Regions from separate parts of the Diaphorobacter sp. B2A2W2 genome, predicted to be linked through region 2. Evidence: predicted binding sites of a transcription regulator. Region 2 holds the regulator's gene; the other holds the start of a gene.
What was found. The regulator FNR, encoded in region 2, switches genes on or off when oxygen is low (the NO sensors DNR and NnrR bind a similar motif). The targets are predictions, from matches to a motif close to TTGATNNNNATCAA.
Positions count from the first base shown of each region.

Region 1 (7,688 bases), on a different contig from region 2:
CCCAAGGTCAACATCAGCCTGCACCAGGCCACGCCGCACGAGGTGGCGCGCATGGTGATCGACGAAGTGGCCGAGATCGGCATGGCCACGGAGTCGCTGGCGGAGTATCCCGACCTCGTCACCCTGCCCTGCTACGAGTGGCAGCACGTCCTGGTGCTGCCACCCAGCCATCCGCTGGCGCAAAAGGAGCGCGTGGGGCTGGAGGACATCGCGCACGAGTCGCTCATCACCTACCACCCCTCATTCACCGGGCGCGGCAAGATCGACCAGGCCTTCGCCACCCGCAAGCTGCAGCCGCGCATCGTGCTGGAGGCCATCGACTCCGACGTGATCAAGACCTACGTGCGCCTGGGGCTGGGCATCGGCATCGTGGCGGAGATGGCCATGCGCGACGACCCACTGGGCGACCTCGTCGTGCGCCCCGTCGGCCATCTGTTCGGTCAGAGCGTGGCGCGCGTGGCTTTCAAGCGCGGTGCTTACCTGCGCAACTTCGTCTACAAGTTCGCCGAGCTGCTGAGCGACCGCCTGAGCCGCGACCTGATCGCCCGCGCCATGACCGGGCACGTCAACGACTATGAGCTGTGATGCGCCCTGAGCCGCTTTAAGGCTTCCCGCATGGGGACGACGCCAGCGGCCTGGGCAAGCCCGCCCCAAGACCCGTGTTCGCAAAGCATGCGGCCGTCGGAACGCCACGCGTTGCGCCAGTTTTGAATGAGTGACACCCAATGACCACGCCCCACTTTCCCAGCCGCCTGCCCAACGTGGGCACCACCATCTTCACCGTGATGTCCGCGCTGGCGGCCGAACACCAGGCCGTGAACCTCGGCCAGGGCTTTCCTGACTTCCACTGCGACCCGCAGCTGATCGACGCCGTCACGCGCGCCATGCAGGCCGGCCACAACCAGTACCCTCCCATGGCCGGCGTGCCCGCGCTGCGACAGGCCGTTGCTTCAAAAATTGAAGCACTCCACACTCGCCAGTATTGCCCCAACGCCGAAATCACCATCACAGCCGGGGCGACCCAAGCCATTCTCACCGTCATCCTCGCCTGCGTGCAGCCGGGCGACGAGGTGATCGTGCTGGAGCCCTGCTACGACAGTTACGTGCCCAACATCGCACTGGCCGGCGGCGTCGTGGTCCGGGTGCCGCTCACGCCGGGCAGCTTCCGCCCTGACTTTGCCAAGATCGCGGCGGCCATCACGCCGCGCACGCGCCTCTTGATCATCAACACGCCGCACAACCCCAGCGCCACCGTGTGGACGGCCGACGACATGCGCACGCTGGAGGAACTGCTGGCCCCCACGGACGTGCTCCTGATCAGCGACGAGGTGTACGAGCACATGGTCTTCGACGGCGCCGAGCACCAGAGCGCCGCGCGCTTCGCGGGCCTCGCGGAACGCGCTTTCATCGTCTCCAGCTTCGGCAAAACCTTCCACGTCACGGGTTGGAAGGTGGGCACGGTGGCTGCCCCCGCCGCCATGACGGCGGAGTTCCGCAAGGTGCACCAGTTCAATGTGTTCACCGTAAACACACCCATGCAGTACGGCCTCGCGGACTATCTGCAGAACCCCGCGCCCTACCTGCAGCTGCCGGCCTTCTACCAGGCCAAGCGCGACCTGTTCCGCCAGGGTCTGGAGGGCTCGCGACTCAAGCTGCTGCCCAGCACCGGCAGCTACTTCCAGTGCGTGGACATCTCGGCCGTGAGCGACCTGAACGAAGCGGACTTCTGCCAGTGGCTCACGCGCGAGATCGGCGTGGCCGCCATTCCCCTGTCGGCCTTCTATGGCGACGGCTTCGACCAGCGCGTCGTGCGTTTTTGCTTCGCCAAGAAGGACGAAACGCTGCGTGCGGCCATCGAACGCCTGCGCACGCTTTAAGCCCAAACAGGCCGCCGCGCTTATCCAGCAAGCGCTAGCAGCTCATCATTCAATAGCACCCAGGAGCGTTGCCTCCTGGCGCACGCAATCGACGGCGAGCGACGTAGCGCATGGCGCGGGCCAGCACCTGTGACACCCCGTGTGGCACACAGGTGCCGCGGAAAGTCGCGCCACTGCGCCGCGCAGCCGAGCAAGCCGTGGGGCAGTACGGCGGACGCCACCATTGCCCGCCCGCCAACGCCGGAACACCTGGGGAGCACGAGAGGGGATCGTATTCACCTCGACCTTTCCGCCGTCGACCGGCACGGGCGACAGACGCGGCGCACCTTGGCTCACGACTTTGGTATGTTTTTGATAGCTGCTAGCGCCCGCCCCACAAGCGCCAAAAACCAATTTGACCTCAACTCACAACAGCACGATGTCGTACTGCGCCTGGCCCATGGCGCTTTCGGCCTGCAGGGAGATCGGCTTGCCAATGAAGTCCGACAGGCCCGCCAGGTGCTGGCTCTCCTCGTCCAGGAACAGCTCCACCACGCGCGGGGATGCCACCACGCGGAACTCGCGTGGATTGAACTGTCGTGCCTCGCGCAGCACCTCGCGCAGGATGTCGTAACACACACTGCGCGCGGTCTTCACCTGGCCCGCGCCCTGGCACGTGGGGCACGGCTCGCACAGCATGTGCGCCAGCGATTCGCGCGTGCGCTTGCGCGTCATCTCCACCAGGCCCAGCTGTGAAAAACCGCCCACCATGGTCTTGACCCGGTCGCGCGCGAGCTGCTTGCGGAACTCCGCCAACACCGCGGCCTGGTGGTCCTCGCGCAGCATGTCGATGAAGTCGGCAATGACGATGCCGCCCAGGTTGCGCAGGCGCAACTGCCGCGCGATGGCGCCCGCGGCCTCCAGGTTGGTCTTGAAGATGGTGTCGTCGAAGTTGCGCGCGCCCACGTAGCCGCCGGTATTCACGTCGATGGTGGTCAGCGCCTCGGTCTGGTCCACGATGAGGTAGCCGCCCGACTTGAGCTGCACGCGCCGGCCCAGCGCCAGGGCGATCTCCTCGTCGATGGAATACAGATCGAATATGGGGCGCTCGCCCTTGTACAGCTGCAGCTTGGCGGCGGCCGCAGGCATGAATTCATTGCCGAACGCCTTCAGCGCCACGAACTGCTCGCGCGAATCGATGCGGATGCTCTGCGTTTGCTCGCCCGCCAGGTCGCGCAGCACACGCTGCAGCAGGCTCAGGTCCTGGTACAGCAGCGAGGTGGGCGGATGCGTCAGCGCTGCCTGCCGGATGCCTGCCCAGGTCTTGCGCAGGTAGGCGATGTCTTCGGCCAGCTCTTCGTCGCTGGCGTCCTCACCATTGGTGCGCAAAATGAAGCCGCCGCTGCTGCCCGATGCCTGGTCATCCACCAGCTTCTGCAACCGCGTGCGCAAGGCGTCGCGCTCGGCCTGGGGAATCTTCTGCGACACGCCCACGTGGTCGTCCTGCGGCAGGAAGACCAGCAACCGCCCGGCGATGCTGATCTGCGTGGACAGGCGTGCGCCCTTGCTGCCGATGGGGTCCTTGATGACCTGCACCATGAGCGCCTGGCCCTCGAAGACCTGCTTCTCGATGGGCACGGGCGGTTCGTTCTTGCGCGCGAACATCGGCGCCTCGCCGCCTTCCTGGCGGTGCCACACGTCCGCCACGTGCAGAAAGGCCGCACGCTCCAGCCCGATGTCGATGAAGGCCGATTGCATGCCCGGCAGCACGCGCGAGACCTTGCCCAGGTACACGTTGCCGACCAGGCCCCGCTCCAGCGTGCGCTCCACGTGCAGTTCCTGCACGGCGCCGTTTTCGACCACGGCCACGCGCGTTTCCTGCGGCGACCAGTTGATGAGGATGTCTTGTTGCATGGGCTTTTGCCAGATGAGGCGCCCATGATGCCTCAGAACCAGCGCTCCCCGCCGCCCTACCGGCGGCCGGCGCCCGTCACACCATCGTCGCCAGCATGCCCTGCATGAGTTGCGGCTGCAGCGCCACCACGTCGCCCACGATGATGAGCGCCGGCGGACGCACGCGGTGCTGCTGCGCCAGCGCGGGCAGGTCCTGCAGCGTGCCGGTGATGCAGCGCTGCCCGGGCAGCGAGGCTTGCTCCACCAGCGCTGCGGGCGTGCTGTCCGGCAGGCCGTGGCGCACCAGTTCGCGGCAGATGATCGGCAGCGTGCCCATTCCCATGTAGATCACCACGGTCTGGCGCGGGCGCGCCAGCGCCTCCCAGTCCAGCGCCACTTCGTTGTCGCCGCGCAGGTGGCCGGTGGCAAACACCAGGGTCGCGGAGTGGTCGCGGTGCGTGAGCGGGATGCCGGCGCAGGCGCCCGCGCCCTGCGCGGCGGTGATGCCCGGCACCACGTCGAACGCGATACCGGCCTCGGCCAGTGCCTGCACCTCTTCGCCGCCACGGCCGAAGATGAAGCCATCGCCGCCTTTCAGACGCACCAGGCTGCGCCCGCTGCGCGCCAGGCGCACCATGAGGTCAATGATCGATTCCTGCGGCAGCGTGTGGTGCGAGGACTGCTTGCCCACGTAGATCAGGTCGGCATCCTCAGCCACGTAGCGCAGCACCTCCTTGCCGACCAGGTGGTCGTAGAGCACCAGGCGCGCGCCGCGCAGGGCCTTGACGGCGCGCAGCGTGAGCAACTCAGGGTCGCCCGGGCCTGCGCCCACCAGCGTCACGTGTCCAGGCTTCGGGGGCTGTCCGGACTCTCCTGCTGCGGGTGCCACGGTGAACCAGCGCGCATCTTCAATGAAGCTCATATGGGCCTCTCCTTTGCGGATCATGGGGTGGCTCCATTGTTCAAAGGCTGCACCGTTTGCGTCCTTGAACCAGTTCAAGGACAGCGGCAACACCCGCTGCGACGATGCTCCCACTCGCATGAAGAGGGGATGGACAGCGACCTCGCGAGAGTGGCCGTGGCAGCCGCCAGGGCCCACCCAAGCGCTGATCCGTGACGCAGAGGACCCACAATGACAGCAAAGAGGATCGCCAGGCTGGTCGCATTAGCGGCCGCCACCCTGGTGTCTGCCACCGCTATGGCGCAGGACGCCAAGCCAGTCTCGGAGGCCGAGAAAAACTACCAGGCAGGCGGATCGCCGCTGGCGGAAGTGCCCATGTACCAGAGCACGAACCCCAAGGCACCCAAGATGACGCAGGCCGAGTTCGACCGCGCACGCCAGATTTACTTCGAGCGTTGCGCGGGCTGCCACGGCGTGCTGCGCAAGGGCGCCACGGGCAAGCCGCTCACACCGGACGTGACCCTGCCCAAGGGCACGGACTACCTCAAGGTCTTCATCGCCTACGGCTCGCCTGCCGGCATGCCCAACTGGCAGACGTCCGGCGAATTCGACGAGGCGACCGTGGACCTGATGGCCCGCTACATCCAGCAGGACCCTCCCACACCGCCCGAGTGGAGCCTGGCCGACGCCAAGAACACCTGGAAGGTCATCGTGCCGCCAGACCAGCGTCCCAAGAAGAAGATGAACAAGTACAACTTGGACAACATCTTCTCCACCACGCTGCGCGACACGGGCGAAGTGGCGCTGATCGACGGCGACACCAAGCAGATCATCAACATCGTCAAGACCGGCTACGCGGTGCACATCTCGCGCATGTCGGCTTCGGGGCGTTATCTGTTCGTGATCGGCCGCGATGCCAAGATCAACATGATCGACCTGTGGATGGAAAAGCCCGACAACGTGGCTGAAATCCGCGTGGGCCTGGAAGCACGCTCGGTGGACACCTCCAAGTTCAAGGGCTATGAGGACAAGCTGGCGATCGCCGGTGCATACTGGCCTCCCCAGTACACCATCATGGACGGCAACACCCTGGAGCCCCTGAAGATCGTGTCCACCCGCGGCATGGTCGTCGGCACGCAGGAATACCACCCCGAGCCGCGCGTGGCTTCCATCGTGGCATCGCACTACAAGCCCGAGTTCCTGGTGAACGTGAAGGAAACCGGCAAGACGATGATGGTGGACTACTCCAACCTGAATGCGCTGAAGACCACCGAGATCGGCTCGGCCCCCTTCCTGCATGACGGTGGCTGGGATGCATCCAAGCGCTACTTCATGGTGGCTGCCAACAACAGCAACAAGATTGCTGCGATCGACGCCAAGGACGGCAAGCTGGCCGGTCTGACCGAAGTGGGCAAGATCCCCCACCCCGGCCGCGGCGCCAACTTCACGCACCCCAAGTACGGTCCGGTGTGGGCCACGGGTCACCTGGGCGACGAGACCATCTCGCTGATCGGCACCGACCCGCAGAAGAACAAGCAATACGCCTTCAAGGAAGTGGCCAAGCTCAAGGGCCCGGGCGGCGGAGCGCTGTTCATCAAGACCCATCCCAAGTCCAAGCACCTGTGGTCCGACGCACCGCTGAATCCTGATCCCAAGGTTTCGCAAGCCGTGGTGGTGTTCGACATCAACAACCTGGACAAGGGCTACGTCACGCTGCCGATCGCCGAATGGGCAGGCCTGCCCGATGACGGTGGCGCCAAGCGCGTGACCCAGCCTGAGTACAACAAGGCAGGTGACGAAGTGTGGTTCGCCGTGTGGTCGGCCAAGGACAAGCAAAGTGCGCTGGTCGTCGTGGACGACAAGACGCTCAAGCTGAAGTCCGTGATCAAGGATCCGCGCCTGATCACGCCGACCGGCCACTTCAACGTGTACAACACCCAGCACGACGTCTATTGACGCACTTCGAAGGCCAGCCATGTCACGCACCGCGTTCCTGTCCCTGGTCCTGGCATTGGCCGCTTCGGCGGCCGGCGCACAGGGCACGCCCGACCCTGACCGAGCCGCCCAGCTCGTGCGCATGGTGCGGCAGGACTGCGGTTCGTGCCATGGCATGCGCCTGACGGGCGGCCTGGGTCCCGCGCTCACCCGCGAGGCCCTGGCCGGCAAGCCACCCCACTATTTGGCTGCCGTCATCACCCACGGCATCCCCGGTACACCCATGCCGCCCTGGAGCGCCATGCTGCAGGGAAGCGAGGCCCTGTGGATCGCCGAACAGCTGGCCAACGGGTTCCCCGAAGAAAACAGGAGGTCCGCCCCATGAAACGGCGTGCCCTGCTCTCCCTTACCGCCAGTGCACCCCTGATTGCCACGGGCTGTGCGGCTCCCTCTTCCACCACCTCCACATCCGCCGCTCCTGCAGCCACGCTGCAGGGCACGGGCGATCTGGGCGTGGTCATCGAGCGCGCCAAGGGCGCACTCACCCTGATCAACACCAGCCGGCGCGAAGCCGTGGGCCGCGTTACCGGCCTGGGCGACCTGTCGCACGCCTCGGTGGTGTTCTCGCGTGACGAGCGCTTTGCCTACGTCTTCGGCCGCGACGGCGGCCTGACCCAGGTAGACCTGCTCACCCAGCACATCACGGGCCGCGTGATGCAGGCCGGCAACTCCATCGGTGGCGCCATCAGCGCCGACGGCAGCCTGGTCGTGGCGCAGAACTACACGCCCGGCGGCGTCAAGGTCTTCGACGCCGCCACCCTTGAGTTGCTGGCCGACCTTCCCGCCCACACGGCCAGCGGCGAACGCTCGCGCGTCGTCGGCCTGGCCGACCTGCCGCAGCGCCGGTTCATCTACAGCCTGTTCGACGCGAACGCCATCTGCATCGCCGACTGCTCCAACCCCCGAAAGCCGCAGGTCACCACTATCCCCAACATCGGCCGCCAGCCCTACGACGCACTGGTCTCGCCCAACGGACGCCACTACATCGCCGGCCTGTTCGGTGAAGACGGCCTGGCCATGGTGGACCTCTGGGACAACCCGCC
Region 1 covers NZ_JBWZOR010000001.1:132,343-140,030, reverse strand. Annotated here, with positions in the region: gene AC1PPL_RS00625 (CysB family HTH-type transcriptional regulator) at 1-585, shown strand, start outside; gene AC1PPL_RS00620 (pyridoxal phosphate-dependent aminotransferase) at 726-1,877, shown strand; gene rng (ribonuclease G) at 2,283-3,770, opposite strand; gene cobA (uroporphyrinogen-III C-methyltransferase) at 3,847-4,671, opposite strand; gene AC1PPL_RS00605 (nitrite reductase) at 4,882-6,606, shown strand; gene AC1PPL_RS00600 (c-type cytochrome) at 6,626-6,970, shown strand; gene AC1PPL_RS00595 (cytochrome D1 domain-containing protein) at 6,967-7,688, shown strand, end outside.
Region 1: cobA (uroporphyrinogen-III C-methyltransferase) is a predicted target of FNR. The motif match lies at 4,736-4,749, and genes of this name have one in related genera.

Region 2 (7,688 bases):
ACATTTGAGAAGATCTGGAAAAAATCTGTCAAGCAAGCCATTTGGATTGCGGTCGCATTCTGGACCGGCTTCACCTTCGTGGGCTATTTCGTTCCGATTCGCGAGCTGGGGGGAGAGTTGCTGGCCCTGCAAGGAGGGTGGCAGATATTCTGGGTGATCTTCTATGGGTTGGCCACGTACGGCAACGCAGGGTTCCTGCGCGAGCAGGTGTGCAAATACATGTGCCCTTATGCGCGTTTCCAAAGCGCAATGTTCGACAGGGACACGCTGGTCGTCTCTTACGATCCCGAGCGCGGCGAGCCTCGCGGGCCCCGTAACAAGACGGTAGACCACAAAGCTGCGGGACTGGGTGACTGCATCGATTGCACGCTATGTGTCCAAGTCTGCCCAACGGGTATCGATATTCGCAACGGACTGCAATACGAATGCATTGGTTGCGGTCTCTGCGTGGACGCTTGCAATACCGTGATGGATAAGATGAAGTATCCGCGCGGGCTGATTCGCTTCTCAACGCAGAACGGCGTCAAGAACCACTGGACCCAGTCGCAAATGCTCAAACGCGTGCTGCGACCCCGTGTGTTGTTCTATTCAGCGGTGCTGGTGGTGTTGTGCATCGGCATGCTGGCCAGCTTGGTGGTACGCACCCCGTTGAAGGTGGACATCGTGCGCGATCGCGCTGCGCTCTCGCGCATCGTGTCGGGAGGCAAGCTGGAAAATATCTACCGGCTGCAGATCATGAACGCTACGGAGGGGGCGCAGCGCTACACCATCAGCGCCCACGGCATGGAAGGGTTGGAAGTGGCGTCCGAGACCGCAATTGACATTGGACCGGCGGAATCCCGATGGGTGGTTGTCCGTCTTCAAATTCCGTATGGCTCAGCATCTCCTGGATCGCATACGGTGTATTTCGATATTCAAGCGCAGGGTGATAAAGCCCAAGTGGCAGAGAAATCCGTATTCCTCGTACCCCGCTGAAGGCGGTCGTGGAATACAAATGAACAAGCTGTGCTCATAAATGAGCGAGGAGTTAATATAAATGTTGAGTAATTCCCCCATGAAACTGGACGACGACGGAAAGCCTTGGTGGACGTTTGGCCATGTCTGGCTTGTCATCGCGGGGCCGGTGATTGTCATCATTGCGGGCTTCGTGACCCTCTGGCTGGCCGTGAGCAAACCCGACCCCGTCATCGCGGAAGACTATTACCAACGGGGCTTGAACATCAACGAGACCCTGAAGGAGTCTGGGGGCGACATGACGCCTGCCATGAAGGGGCGCAACCATGCAGCTACTCCGCTGGAGGATCAACCGCGCTGACCGGCAGGGCGAGTCCTCTTTGCATGCCGGAGAACAGATGCTAGGCTGTCAACTACACTTGCTAGGAGATGGGCGAATGTGGATGCAACGATTGATGTGGATCGCGTGGCCGGCCTTTTTGATGGCGGGCGTCATGGAAATGGTAGTGTTCGCCTTCGTGGATCCAGAAGCGCTGCAGTGGTTTGATCAACCCCTGCATCTCTCGCGCGAAGGTGTGTATACCATCGCCTTCTTCACGTTCTGGTTCGTACTCATGGCTTCCAGCGCATTGACGACGCTGTTGTCACTCTCGCCCTTTGAGTTGAATCGCTGCCCCGTGCCCAAAGGGGCGCGGCCGGCTGATTGCGCCAAATACGTTTCCTGATCTTTCCGCCGATCAGTTATGAATGAACAAAAAACCGAGGCTTAATGGCAGGCTTGCTGGCTGTTGACAATGCGCTTCAGCGCATCGGTATCGACGATGCGCACATGGCGCTGTTTTACTTCCACAATACCTTCTTCCACGAACTTGGAAAACGTGCGGCTGACGGTTTCCAGTTTCAATCCCAGGTAGCTGCCGATCTCTTCGCGTGTCATGCGCAGCACCAATTCGGATTGTGAGAAACCCCGGGCATGCAAGCGTTGTACGAGATTCAACAGGAATGCGGCAAGGCGTTCCTCGGCACGCATACTCCCCAGCAACAGCATGACCCCATGCTCACGAACAATCTCGCGGCTCATGATCTTGTGCACATGGTGCTGTAGTGCCGTTACTTCGCGCGACAACTCTTCAATACGGTCGAAGGGCATGACGCATACTTCGGCGTCTTCAAGCGCCACCGCATCGCAAGTGTGGCGGTCGCTCACGATGCCATCCAGGCCGATGATCTCGCCCGCCATTTGAAAACCCGTCACTTGATCGCGACCGTCTTCGGTGGCGACACAGGTCTTGAAGAATCCGGTGCGGATGGCAAAAAGGGATGTGAAGGGTTCACCGTTCCGGAAAAGCGTGCCGCCACGCTTGATCTTGCGTCGTACAGCAACAATGTCATCGATGCGCTTGAGTTGCTGGTCGTCCAGACCCACGGGCATGCACAGCTCACGCAGATTGCAGTTTGAGCAGGCAACTTTGATGGTCTGGAGATTCGTATGCATGGGAACCCTGTTCATGGCTTGAGCTTACCTCTGAACGGCTGGGAGACATGGAATGCCGTAGGCCGTTGGACGACTTTGAGCCGAAGTCAAATTGTCGCCACAAGGACCTTATGGGCGCTTGATCAACGTCAAGGACTCATGGGGGACTCTACGGCACAGTGATATGAAAGTGCAAGGAATCCCGTCATGACCGTTGTTACAACAGAGCTCCTGCGTCGCTTTGACGTCCCAGGGCCGCGCTACACCTCTTATCCGACTGCTGATCGTTTTGTCGAGGCTTTTGGCGAGCGGGAATACATCCTTGCGCTGCAGCAGCGTCGCGTGGGTTCGGTAGCCAAGGCGATGCCTTTGTCGCTTTATGTCCACATCCCGTTTTGTGAATCGCTGTGCTATTACTGCGCGTGTAACAAGATCATTACCCGGCATCCAGAGCGGGCAGAGGTCTACTTGCGTTACCTCAGCCGTGAGATCGACCTGCATACGGCGCACTGCGGTGTGGGTCAGCATGTGAGCCAGCTGCATTTCGGCGGAGGCACGCCTACTTTTCTGACGGATGACGGTTTGCGCGAACTGATGGGCATGCTGAGGCGCAGTTTCGTCCTCGTTCCGGGGGGGGAGTACTCCATAGAAGTGGACCCCCGGACCGTGGATGAAGCGCGGCTGGGATTGTTGGCGGAGCTGGGTTTCAATCGCCTGAGCTTTGGCGTGCAGGATTTCGACCCTGAAGTACAAAAGGCCGTGCACCGCATTCAGCCTGCCGAAAAGGTGTTCGCGTTGGTCGATGCGGCTCGGAAGCTCGGGTTTGAATCGGTGAACGTGGATTTGATCTACGGGCTGCCGCGACAGACACCGGAGTCGTTTGATCGCACCTTGGAGCAGGTAGCCGAGCTGCGGCCAGACCGGATCGCGCTGTATGCGTACGCTCACTTGCCAGAACGCTTCAAGTCGCAGCGACGCATCATCACGGCCGAGTTGCCCATGGCTTCGGCCAAGGTGTCCATGCTGGCCCGGTCACTTGATGTGTTCCAGGAAGCCGGCTACGTCTACGTGGGCATGGACCATTTTGCGCTGCCTGACGATGCGCTGGCGGTGGCCAAGCGGCAAGGCAGGCTGCACCGCAATTTCCAAGGCTATAGCACGCAGCCCGATTGCGACCTGATTGGTCTGGGCGTTTCTGCCATCGGGCGCGTGGGCGCTACTTACAGCCAAAATGTGAAAACGCTGGACGAGTATTACGACTGCATTAACCAGGGGCATTTGCCTGTGGTGCGCGGGCTGGCGTTGACCAAGGACGACTTGGTGCGCCGCGCAGTCATCATGGCGTTGATGTGCCAAGGTGAATTGCTGTTTGAGCCGTTGGAACAGTCTTGGCTGATTGATTTCCGCAGTTATTTCGATGCGGAATTACAGCAACTGCAAGAAATGGCGGCTCAGGGCTTGGTGAAAATCAGTGATGAGGGCGTTGAAGTCACGCCCATGGGATGGTATTTCGTGCGCGGCGTGGCCATGGTGTTCGACAAGTATCTGCAGGCTGACCGTAACCGCGCTCGCTTTTCCCGGATTATTTGACCCATGCTGTGGGCGCTGGCCACGACGGCCTTCCTGATGGGGCTGATGGGAGGGGCTCACTGTTTGGCGATGTGTTCTGTTCCCTGCGCGGCGCTTACGGGGCTGGGTGGCACGCCGGACGCCACCCACACCATTCAATGGGCGTCCCGCCGCGGAATCCTCCAACGGGTAGCGCAGTTTCACGTGGGGCGCCTGATCGGTTACGGCGCCGCAGGGGCGGTGGTTGCGCTGGCCATGGAGCAACTCGCATGGCTGGGGCAAAGCACCTCGGCATTGCGCCCCCTTTGGACGCTGATGCATGTGCTCATCCTCGCGTGGGGCGGGATGATGATGGTGCAAGCGCAGCAGCCCTTGTGGGTTGAGCGGGCGGGGCGTGCTGCCTGGGCGAAGGTCAAGCCCTTGGTCTCTCGGCCTGGCGGGCTCCTGACCGCGGGTGTGGCCTGGGCGCTCCTGCCATGCGGCCTTCTGTATACCGCACTGTTGACTGCCGCTCTCAGCGGAAGCGTGCTCCGCGGAGCCTTGTGCATGGTCCTGTTTGGCGTAGGAAGCGGTGTATGGCTGGTGCTGGGGCCGTGGACTTTTGGCCGCATTCGCGCTTGGATCGGCGTGAAGGGTGGGGCGTGGGGGTCTCGGCTGGCAGGTGGCGTGCTTTTTTCCCTGGGTGCATGGGCGCTGTGGATGGAGGTTGTCCATGGGCAGCCGGCGCCGTGGTGCGTGCCCTGAAAACAGCGTTTTTTGGAACCACAGCGACTCCGCGAAGCATGCCGTGGCAAGCGAATGGCGCAAACCGAGGCGCTCAGGCGTGACGTATCGCTGTCAGATCTATACCAGCGGAAGTGACGAGTCTGTTCTCATCGACGTGGAGAAATCCAGCTACACATCGCTGCCTTACTGGATGCGCCATCGTGCGTATGAGGGCGCGCTGCGTGTCGGCGTGATTGCCGAAGGACTGGGAAACGCCCGAACCACGCCAGGATATTTGCCATCGGTGCGACGACTACCAAGGTCTGCTCTGTGCCTTGCAGATGGGTGGGTTGCGCGCGCTGGCCGCGGAGCGCCGGATTTTCTGAGCAGGTATTGAGGTCGCTGGCACTCACCCGGAGCGAGGGCGCAAGCGATTACCGGAGAAAAGGTGTCTGCGAATGCCACCGGACCGGCATCCTGAACCGGGGGTTCAGGTGGGCGAGGGCAGCCAGGCGTTGGGTTCATCTGACGCGAGATGATCACGCTCACCGGGCGATGTACCAAGCCCGTGCTCAATGAGCATTGGTTCAAGGAAATATAAAGCCCGGCAGCACCGCAGACATGTTCATTGTAGTGGGCCGCCCGTGTGCAGCCAGGGGCCAGGCTTTTACCGTAATGGTTATAGGAGGCGCCCATCCTCGCCCAGCGCCTCGTCCAGGCGCAGGAGCAACTGCTGCACGCGCTCATCGCTGTCGTGCACGTGCGGCGCGACCGGGGTGGGGACGATGCGCGCAGGGGCTGAGGCGGCTGCCAAATCGGCGGCTTCGCGGTCGGCGATCTCGAAAGCCAGGTTGAGGGCCGCCAGCACGGCGATGCGCTCACGCGCGCGTACTTTGCCCGCGTCACGGATGCGCGTCATGGCGGTATCCACGCGCTCGACCGCCTCCAGCAGGCGCGACTCCTGGCCGTCCGGGCAGGCCAGGAGATAGCTTTGCTGGAGGATCTGTACCTCGATCTGCTTCATGGCGCGTCTTTCGTCTCGGCAGTGCCGGGGAGTTCGGGCTCGGCAGGCAGGCGGTCCAGCAATGCGTTCACGCGCGCACGGGCAGCCTGCAGGCGGGATTGGAGGGAATCGCGCTCCTGGGTGAGCGCCGCGACCTGTTGCGCCAACAGGGCATTGGTGCGCTGCAACTCGGCATGGCGCAGCAGCAGCCGCTCAACGCGCTCGGCGATCTGGTCGATGGAAGAGGGGGAGGCCATACGCTGCCGATTGTAGGGATCGGCGTGCGAACCATCGTAAAATTGCGCAGTTGGTGCTCGCGGCGTGGTTCACATGCCGCAGTTCAACGGGAAGCAGGGAGGGACTCTCCGCCATGGAGTGTGTCCTGTGCCTGCGCTGCCCCCGCAACGGTCAGCGGATGAGCCGTACCTCGGCTCCCTCTTCATTGACAAGCCACTGAGCGCCTTGAACAAGCGTTTGGGAAGGCGATGCAGAGCGTTCCGCCAGCCCGGATACCGGCCAACGAGGTGGCTCCGCGTTTCCTTTTGTGAAACCTGGGCCGTTATGCCCAGGTGCCGACGGGGAGGTCGGCCGTGGCGATCTCTCTGTTTGCCCCACATGACAAACACCCGTCCGTTCAATGTGCGCTTGAGTGCGCTTTCCGTGCACGCGCGCGTCGCCGTGCTGCCGCTGGCGCTGGCCGCCGCTTTCCCCGCCGTGTCCCAGACCCTGCTGGCCCAGGCAGCCACAGAACCCCAACTGCGTGAAACCGTCATCACGGCAACCCGCGTGGCCCGGCCGCTGGCCGACATCGTGTCCGATGTGTCCGTCATCGACCGTGAAACCATCGAGGCCAGCGGCGCGGTAGGCGTCATTGACGTGATCTCGCGCCTGCCAGGCGTGCAGATCACGCGCAATGGCGGCCAGGGCAGCAATGGCAGCGTCTACCTGCGCGGCGCGGAGTCGCGCTTTACCGCCGTGTACCTGGACGGCGTGCGCCTGGACTCGCAATCCACCGGCGGCGTGGTGTGGGAGCAAATCCCGTTGTCGCAGATCGACCGCATCGAGGTCGTGCGCGGGCCAGCGGCTGCTGTGTACGGCTCGGATGCCATGGGAGGCGTGATCCAGCTCTTCACCAAAAAGGGCGAGGGTGCGCCGGCGCCCTACGTGGGCGTGGGCCTGGGCAACCAGGGCACGCGGACGGTGCAGGCCGGCGTGAGTGGCGGCACCGAGCAGGTGGACTATGCGCTGGGGCTGTCGCATGAGCGCGCCGATGGCTTCAGTGCCCGCGTAGGCTCCGCCTACAACCCGGACGAAGACGGCTACCGCCGCACCTCTGCCAATGCCCGACTGGGCGTGCAGTTGGACACGACCCATCGCCTGGAGGGCACGCTGCTGGCCAGCAACCTCAACTCGCAGTACGACGGCAGCAAAACGGCCGACGACCGCAATCACCACCAGTTGCGCACGGCCAGCCTGGCATGGCTGGCCAAGTGGAGCGACGTATACAGCACGCGCTTGCAGGTCACGCAGGGGCAGAGTGAATACAGCACCCGGCCCAACTTCTACATGACCGAGACCACGCTGCACAATTACCTGCTGCAAAACGAGTGGCGCCTGGGCGCGCATCTGTTCACAGCCGCGCTGGAGCGCCGCGAGGACGAACTGCACAACCCCGCCACCGAGTTCGTGGGCGACCTCCAGCGTGACCGCTCACAGAACGCGCTCGCGCTGGGCTATGGCCTGAACCAGGGCGCCCATACGCTGCAGGCCAACCTGCGCTATGACGACGACAGCGAGTTCGGCGGCAAAAGCACGGGCAGCCTGTCCTATGGCTACGCAATTACGCCGCAGTGGCGCGTCACCGCAGCGGCCGGCACGTCCTTCCGTGCACCCACGCTCTACCACCGCTTCAGCGAATACGGCGCGCCCGACCTGCAGCCCGAGAAGGGGCGCAACGTGGAGCTGGGCGCGCGGTGGACGCAA
Region 2 covers NZ_JBWZOR010000008.1:84,571-92,258, forward strand. Annotated here, with positions in the region: gene ccoG (cytochrome c oxidase accessory protein CcoG) at 1-975, shown strand, start outside; gene AC1PPL_RS13805 (FixH family protein) at 1,037-1,315, shown strand; gene AC1PPL_RS13810 (hypothetical protein) at 1,392-1,679, shown strand; gene fnr (fumarate/nitrate reduction transcriptional regulator Fnr) at 1,721-2,464, opposite strand; gene hemN (oxygen-independent coproporphyrinogen III oxidase) at 2,636-4,018, shown strand; gene AC1PPL_RS13825 (sulfite exporter TauE/SafE family protein) at 4,022-4,741, shown strand; RNA gene ssrS (6S RNA) at 5,148-5,327, opposite strand; gene AC1PPL_RS13835 (cell division protein ZapA) at 5,382-5,726, opposite strand; gene AC1PPL_RS13840 (hypothetical protein) at 5,723-5,962, opposite strand; cobalamin riboswitch at 5,997-6,240, shown strand; gene AC1PPL_RS13845 (TonB-dependent receptor domain-containing protein) at 6,321-7,688, shown strand, end outside.